Regions from separate parts of the Psychroserpens sp. Hel_I_66 genome, predicted to be linked through region 2. Evidence: riboswitches for the same ligand, from Rfam matches in the RefSeq annotation. Region 2 holds a riboswitch; the other holds the start of a gene.
The links. A riboswitch is a leader RNA that binds a small molecule or an ion and turns the genes downstream of it on or off. The one in region 2 is predicted to bind thiamine pyrophosphate.
Positions count from the first base shown of each region.

Region 1: it holds a riboswitch for thiamine pyrophosphate, as region 2 does, so the genes downstream of both, GQ40_RS14535 (TonB-dependent receptor domain-containing protein) here and GQ40_RS04555 (NAD(P)H-binding protein) in region 2, are expected to answer to the same signal.

Region 1 is NZ_JUGU01000001.1:3,279,737-3,284,171, forward strand. It holds gene GQ40_RS14525 (DUF4301 family protein) at 1-1,361, shown strand, start outside; gene arfB (alternative ribosome rescue aminoacyl-tRNA hydrolase ArfB) at 1,370-1,777, shown strand; TPP riboswitch at 1,833-1,923, shown strand; gene GQ40_RS14535 (TonB-dependent receptor domain-containing protein) at 2,004-4,235, shown strand; gene GQ40_RS14540 (Rieske (2Fe-2S) protein) at 4,340-4,435, opposite strand, start outside.
Region 2 is NZ_JUGU01000001.1:998,291-1,002,725, forward strand. It holds gene GQ40_RS04545 (type 1 glutamine amidotransferase domain-containing protein) at 1-603, opposite strand, end outside; gene GQ40_RS04550 (NADP-dependent oxidoreductase) at 686-1,684, opposite strand; gene GQ40_RS04555 (NAD(P)H-binding protein) at 1,695-2,357, opposite strand; TPP riboswitch at 2,552-2,646, opposite strand; gene GQ40_RS04560 (EamA family transporter) at 2,899-3,801, shown strand; gene GQ40_RS04565 (NAD(P)H-dependent oxidoreductase) at 3,879-4,435, opposite strand, start outside.

The DNA.
Region 1 (4,435 bases), 2.3 Mb from region 2:
GGGACAACATATCTATTTTAAAATTTGTTCCTGCATCTGGTGCTGCAACTAGGATGTTTAAGTTTTTGTTCACTTTTTTGGAGGAATATATTATAGAAAAAGGAAGTATAAACTCATATATTAACAAGACCAAAAACAAAGATCTGTCTATCTTTTTTGTGGGATTAGAGAAATTTCCTTTTTACCACATTGTAGTCAATAGATTGCAGGATATGTATCCAAACTTTGAAGACAGAACTATTAATGAGCAAGGTCTTAGGTTTGTTCAAACCATGTTGGATAGTGATAAATTAAACTACGGTAATTCTCCAAAAGGGTTGCTTCCTTTTCATGAATATAAAAATCAGGTGATTTCTACTGCTTTTGAGGAACATTTGTATGAATCTGCATTATATGCTTCAAATACAAAAGCAGCAAAATTACATTTTACAATTTCTGAAAAACACAGTCACATATTTGATGAAGAGTTTAAAAGAATTGAAAAACATGTAGAAGATAAAACAGGTTGCAAATTTGATATTTCGTTTTCTTACCAAAAAGAGTCTACAGATACCATATCGGTAAACTCAAAAAACAAACCTTTTAGAGAAGATGATGGGTCACTCCATTTTAGACCCTCTGGTCATGGCGCACTCATAGAAAATCTTAATGATTTAAATGCAGATATCGTGTTTATCAAAAACATTGATAATGTGGTTACGAAAAAATATAAAGAAGAGGTTGCCAAATACAAAAAAGTTTTGGCAGGTATTCTTTTAGAGGTTCAGGAGATGGCTTTTAATTATCTTAAAATTCTTGATATAGGCGAGATTTCCGAAGAAAAGAGTATAGAGATAGCTAAGTTTTTGGTGAATAAATTAAATGTAAGAATTAGCCTCGAGTTCGAAAAATACTCACGTAAGTATCAAATAGAATATTTAGCTGAAAAATTAAATCGCCCTATTCGAGTCTGCGGAATGGTAAAAAACGAAGGCGAACCTGGAGGAGGTCCTTTTTGGGTTAAGGACGAAAGCGGGAATATCTCACTTCAAATTATCGAGTCTGCCCAAATCAACAAAAAAAGCAAGCGCCAAAAGGAAATATTAACTGGAGCTACACATTTTAATCCTGTAGATTTAGTCTGCGGAATCAAAAACCATAAAGGCGAAAAATACGACTTAAAAAAGTTTGTAGATCAAAAAGCAGCGTTCATTACCATGAAAACAAAAACAGGAAAAGATATAAAAGCCCTAGAACTTCCTGGATTATGGAACGGTAGCATGGCAAACTGGAATACGATATTTGTTGAGGTACCTCTAATTACTTTCAATCCTGTAAAGACGGTGAATGATTTACTAAAAGCACCACATCAAATAAAGTAAAAAATGTCATGTTTGATGAAGTAGCCATTTTAAATGAGTTGAGTTTTAAGTTCGTTAGAAGCTCTGGAGCAGGAGGACAGCACGTTAATAAAACATCATCTAAAGCAGAACTTACATTTGATTTAGACAACTCACAATTTTTAGATGATGGCCAGAAAGAGCTCCTCAAAACGAATTTGCAATCTCGGCTAACAAAAGAAAATATTCTCATTTTACAATGTGGAGAAAGTAGAAGTCAGCACAAAAATAAGTCAATAGTTATCCAACGCTTTTTAGACTTGATTAAAGAGAATTTAATAGAGGAAAAAGATCGTATTCCCACCAAAATCCCAAGAGCTGTGGTTAGAAAACGTTTGACGAACAAACGCAAAACTTCAGAAAAAAAAGCAAATAGAAAACCTCCAGAAATCAATTAAAAAAAATAATCAATTATCAATTGGCAAACGAAAAATCTATTTTATCTTTGCACAGTTCTCAAAAAAGGGGTGCCTATTATCGGCTGAGATCATACCCATTGAACCTGGGCAGGTAATGCTGCTAAGGAAATATAACGTAATGCTAAACTTGTTTTAGCATCACATAAACTAATTATTAACTAAGAATAATTACCTCTTTTTATTCGATTATAAATTTATAGTCGTAATGAAAATTTTATTCAAAAAACTGTCACTTCGAGCAGAGTCGAGAAGTCTCAAAAAACAATTTATTTTTACATTTTTAATCTTGAGCTGTATGTTAAGTTTTGCTCAAGAAAAACAGCAAGATTCTACCAAAACCGAAAAACTAGACGAAGTTCTAGTCAAAGCAGTAAGAGTAGAAGCTACATCACCAATTACCCACACCAACGTCACAAAAAAGGAATTGGCAAAACGTAATTTAGGACAAGATATTCCTGTTCTTTTAAATTATCTCCCATCTGTCGTCACAACTACAGATGCTGGTGCAGGAGTGGGTTATACAGGTATTCGGGTGCGTGGTATCAATGCACAATCCACAAATGTGACCATTAATGGTATACCTTACAACGATGCCGAATCTTTAGGCACGTTTTGGGTGAATCTTGGTGATTTTGCATCTTCCGTAGAAAGTTTACAATTGCAACGTGGTGTTGGTACATCAACCAATGGATCTGGTGCTTTTGGTGCCAGTATTAATGTCTTGACCGATGCGGTTTCCAAAGAATCTAACGGAGAGATTTCTAATTCCTTCGGAAGTTATAATACCCGAAAGCACACCATAAAATTCAGTACAGGATTGCTTAATGACCATATAGAAATCGCTGGTCGATTGTCCAATATTTCCTCAGATGGATATATTGATAGAGCAAGAACAGATTTAAAATCTTACTTTTTACAGGGCTCATATATTGACGATAACACATTGATCAAAGCCATCACTTTTGGCGGAAAAGAAGTTACTTACCAAGCCTGGAATGGTATCGATGCACAAACATTAAAAGAGGATCGTACATTTAATCCATCTGGAATTTATACAGATGCAGATGGCAATACGCGCTTTTATGACAACGAAGTTGATAATTACAACCAAGACCATTATCAATTACACTGGAACCAACGATACAATAACAGATGGTCCACAAATATTGGATTGAACTACACCTACGGAAGAGGTTATTTTGAGCAATATAGAGAAGACGAGGATTTTGCAGATTACGATTTGACACCTTTGGAGATTGGTGGTGAAACCGTTGAAACGACCGATTTAATTAGACGAAGATGGTTAGACAATGATTTTTACGTAATCAATGCAAACGCCAATTATAAAAATAATGAAGTAGACATTATCTTCGGAAGTTCCTACAGTTTCTACGATGGAGACCATTTTGGAGAAATCATCTGGGCAGAATTTGCCAGTAATAGTGAAATAAGGGACCGTTATTATGAAGGAAACGGGAAGAAAACAGATTTGAGTTTCTTTACAAAAGCAACCTATAGGCTTAATGATAAAGTAAGCTTGTATGGTGATTTACAAATGCGTTTGGTAGATTATAAAACATCTGGTCTAACTTCAGATAGAGTGCCTTTTAATGTAGATGAAAACTATAATTTTTTCAATCCAAAGGCAGGAATAACCTATACATTAAACACCAATAACAGTTTGTATTTCTCTTACGCAAGAGCCAACAGAGAGCCCAACCGAAGCGATTTTGAAAACAACGCAACCGTGAAACCAGAACAACTTAATGATTTTGAGTTAGGCTGGAGACACAACACCCAAAAGTTTAGGTTAAATGTTAATGGATATTACATGCTTTACAACGAGCAATTGGTGCTCACAGGTCAAATTGATACTACGGGAGATCCAATTAGAACTAATAATGGAGACAGTTACCGTTTAGGTATAGAAGTGGATGCAGCTGTGGCAATTACAAATAAATTTTCTGTACAACCAAATTTTACAATAAGCTCAAACAAGAATAAACAAACGTTCGAGTCTGTAAACGGAGAACTTTTAAATTTAGGAAAAACAGATATTTCTTTTTCTCCGGAATTCATTGCAGCCAACGCCTTCGTGTTTCAGCCAAAAGAAGGGTTTCAGGTTTCGCTTTTAAGCAAATTTGTTGGCGAGCAATTTATGGGAAATACCGAAAACCCAGACTCTAAATTAGAAAGCTATTTTGTAAATGATTTAAATATTACTTACGAGTGGAACACAAAATCTATTTTTGAATCGGTTGTATTTTCAGGATTGGTAAATAATATATTTAATGAAAAGTATGTGTCTAACGGTTATTTTGGATCGTTCGATTTTGCAGATGATACAAGCCCAACTGGAACCACAACAGGATACTTTGCAGGTTTTTATCCGCAGGCAACGACTAACTTTTTGGTTGGTGTCACTTTAAAGTTCTAACCAATTCCTGCACAGGCAGAAATCTCAACTCAGAAAGAGATAAAATCCAAACTCCCAAATCTATTGATTTGGGAGTTTGGATAAATTACATTTCCGAAGAAACCTTAATTACTTATTATTAAATTATTTCCAGATACTGTAACGCGGTATTCTTTAAGTCCGCACGGTAAAGGGTCTTCAAGAGATTGCCCAGTAAATAA
Region 2 (4,435 bases):
ATCTTTTAGAGCATAAACCGCCCAATCTTCTTTTTTAGAATAGATGCCTCCATTGTTTTTAAGCATATCTTCTACCAAAAAAGGAACAACATCTTTTAGACCGACTGCTTCTTCTTCAGAATTTGTAAATCCAGTTACTTTTTTACCTTTCACTAATGGATTACCATCTGTGTCTTTCACATTTTTCAATGCTGCTGGTGCATGACACACAAAAGCAACTGGTTTATTTTGTCTATTGAAATTCTCAATAAGAGCAATAGATTTTGAATCTTCTGCCAAATCCCATAACGGACCGTGACCACCTGGATAAAATACTGCATCAAAATCGTCTGGATTCATATTTGCAAGAACTTTTGTGTTTTCAATACGTTTTTGAGCTTCTTCGTCTTTGTCAAAACGTTTTGTAGCGTCTGTAGCTGCATCTGGTGAATCGCTACTTGGGTCAATTGGTGCTTTACCACCTTTTGGTGTTGCAATAGTGATATGTGCGCCTTTATCTAAAAGTGTGTAATACGGGTTTGCGAATTCCTCTACCCAAAATCCTGTTTTTTTGCCTGTATCTCCTAGTTTGTCGTGAGATGTTAGTACGAATAATACGTTCATTGTTTTATGTTTTTTTGTTTGTTTTTCTTCTTCTGAAATTATTTCAGAAGGGATAATCTCTTTTTTATTATTACAAGAGTAGTTAAACCTTAACTACCATTTTTCCTTTGTTTTTTCCGTCGAATAAATCAATAAATGCCTGCGGAATATTCTCAAATCCCTCAACAATAGTTTCAGAATAAGTTAGTTTTCCATCTCCAAGCCATGTGGATAGTTGTTTGATGGCATCTGGAAATTTATCTTCAAAATTAGAAACAATAAATCCTTGCATCAATGCGCTGTTCTTAATTAAAAACGGACGAACACTAACACTAGTTGGAACCTCTGTATTATTGTAAACCGCAATGGCACCACAATTAATTGTTCTCGCAAATTTGTTGATGTTGAATAATACAGCATCAGAAATTTCACCTCCAACATTGTCAAAATAGACATCAACACCATTTGGTGCTGCTTCTTTTATGGCAGCTTTCATATCGTTAGTTGTTTTGTAATTGATACCTGCATCAAAGCCAAATTTAGATTTTAGCATGTCTATTTTTTCATCTGTTCCTGCAATGCCAATGACTCTTAATCCAAGAATTTTTCCAATTTGTCCAACAACACTACCCACAGCTCCTGCAGCACCAGAGACCACTAATGTTTCTCCTTCTTTGGGCTTTCCAATTTCGGTTAAACCTAAATAGGCTGTTAAACCTGTCATACCTAAAATACCCAAATAGGCACTTAAATCTGCTTTTGATGGATCTACTTTATGAAGTTCTTCACCTTTTGAAACTTGTTTTGTTTTCCAATCTAATCTTCCAGATACGTAATCACCTTCACTGAATTTTTCATTTTTAGATTCAATTACTTTAGCGATAATACCAGAATGAATAGGTTTATCCAATTCAAAAGGTTCCACATACGATTTTGCGTCGCTCATTCTTCCTCTTAAATAAGGATCTACTGAAACGTAAAGCGTTTCTAAGAGCATTTCACCGTCTGTAATTGTAAGCTCTTTATCTTCTTTTATGAATTCAAAATCTGAAATTGAGGGCTTTCCTTTTGGTCTATGTTTTAATAAAATAGTATGTATCATGTGTTTGATTTTAATTTTTTCCTAACGTATTAATTTGTTGTGAAGTCACGACAACCGCATTTTTTTCTTTTGTATTGGCTAAATAAATCATGGTATTGGCTATAGTTTCTGCCTCATTGATTTTGTAGGCCCTAAGTGGTCCAAAAAATAATGGCTGAACTAATTTTAAAACCGATAAACCAATCTTTTCCAACGTTCTTTTTTCGTCTCTATCACCACCAATTAGTGATGGTCTTAAAATATAAGTGAATTCAATAAGTTCATCCAAAACACCTTCTTCCATTTGACCTTTGATTTTAGTGTAAAACGTGCTACTTGATGCGTCAGCTCCTAAAGCAGATATTACTAGAAAGGTGTGTATTCCATTTTTTTTAGCAAGCGCTGCAGCAGCTACAGGAATCCCACAATCAATCTTTTTGTAAAGTTCTTTATTTGGAGTTTTTGCTTTGGTTGTGCCTATACAGCAAAACACTTCATCTGCAGTAAATTCATCTTTAAATTGCTCAATATTTAAAAGGTCTCCTATGTACTGTGATACTTTAGGATATACATCTTTAATTTTAGACCTTGAAAACAGTTTTATAGAACTGTAACGGTCGTCAACACTTAGTTTTTTTAGCACACAGCTTCCCGTAAGTCCTGTGGCTCCTAATATAATTGCTGTTTTGTTCATATAAATTTATACTCTAGCATTACTAAATAGTACAAAGAAGCTATATCCTTTTTAAGGCATCAAAGAAATAGAGGTAGATTAATAGGTAAATGAAATGCTATAAACTGAAACATATAAAAATAACGTTAAGACAATTTAAAAGCAACCAAAAGTTATAATGAATAAAGGGAATTAAAAGATATTGTATCTTAATTCCCTTTAGTATCATGATTCCTTCAGTTGGCATTATCCTACGAAGTTCAATGGGTATATTTTCAGCTGTTTAACTTAAGCACCCCAATCTTGATATTTAAAGATAGTTATAAATCACAAAATAGTAAAATCTTTAACAAATCTTTGGCATTCGAGAAATTATAGGTTACACTATTTATCAAAATAATATGCATAAAGATTATAAATGGCCAATGTCTCTTTTCTTAATGACTTCCGAAATTTTAATACTTTAAAATGATTTCCATTTTAAAAATTTGACATGTAATTATAAAGTATATTTGCCCAGATTTAAATCATCTATATTAAAATAGATAGTGTTAAACCAAATATGCAAAAGCCAACGACTAAAACCTTAATTATCATAGCTTTTGTTGCTATTTACTTAATTTGGGGTTCTACGTATTTACTTAATAAAATCTCGGTTACTGAGTTACCACCATTATTTTTGGCTGCAGTTAGATTTTCTATTGCAAGTGTTTTAATTTTTGGTATTGCAAAATCCCTTAAGTACAGTCTTAAGATCACAAAAAAGCAACTGCTAAATTCTACGTTAGTTGGGTTTTTATTTTTAGTGTATGGAAATGGTGTTTTCGTTTGGGCATTAAAATATGTAGATAGTGGGTTTGGTGCCTTACTGGCATCAACACAGCCACTATTTGTGCTATTGCTTATGCGATTGATGGATAATAAAAAGATGAAACCGAAATCACTAATTGGTGTTGCCCTTGGCGTTGTTGGAATGTACCTATTGGTAAGCCAGCAAGAATTAGTAACAAATGAAGAAACACTTTTAGGTATATTTATGATTTTCACTTGTGTATTGGGCTGGAGCTTTGCTAGCGTTTTTGTTGCCAAAGCAGATGTACCAAAAAATTACCTGGTGAGTACTGGGTATCAAATGGCAATTGCCAGTATTTTATTGGCTATAACGAGTTTATCTTTAGGCGAGGAGTGGAGTTCGCCTTCAACCTGGAGCCCTAAAGTACAATTGGCTATGTTGGCTTTAATTACTTTTGGGAGCATTGGCGCATTTACCGCCTTTAATTATCTTTTAAAGCAAGTTTCTACGGAAAAAGTTTCAACATCAGCCTACGTGAATCCCATTGTAGCGATGATTTTGGGATGGTATGTGTTGGATGAGACTTTAAGCACACAGTCTATTGTTGCTGCTGCTGTTTTATTGACTGGTGTCTATTTTATAACCTCTCGAAAAAGGGATATCCCAAAATAATAAATTTGATTTTGTAGATATAAAAAAGCCAACACATTTTATAATGCATCAGCTTTTTCTTGTAAATTTTGGCTAAATTATTTCAATTCAGTTATTAAATCTTCAGTTGGTTTTCTAACCTTGACCAAATCGACTAACCAATCGTCTTCTGGTGCTCTGTAACCTATTGGCAGTAAAACAGCACTTCGCAATCCTTTCTCTCTTAATTCTAAAATCTCATCTACTTTATCTGCGCTAAAACCTTCCATAGGTGTGCAATCTACTTTTTCGTAAGCTGCTGCGACCATTGCCATACCTAAAGCAATATACGCTTGCTTTGAAGCATGTTTAAAGTTCTCTTCTGGGTCTTGCTGTGGATATGTATTTAATAGTTGTTGCCTATAATTCTCCCAGCCTTCGTTTTTAAAACCTCGAATCTCATTGGTCAAATCAAACATATAATTGATCCGGTCTTTGGTGTAATGATCCCAAGCTGCAAAAACGAGTAAATGCGAACACTCAGTAACAACAGATTGATCCCATGCGACAGGTCTAATTTTTTCTTTTAGTTCCTGGTTTGTAATCACCATTATTTCAAATGGCTGCAATCCGCTTGAAGTAGGAGCCAAACGTGCAGCTTCAATAATGTTATCAA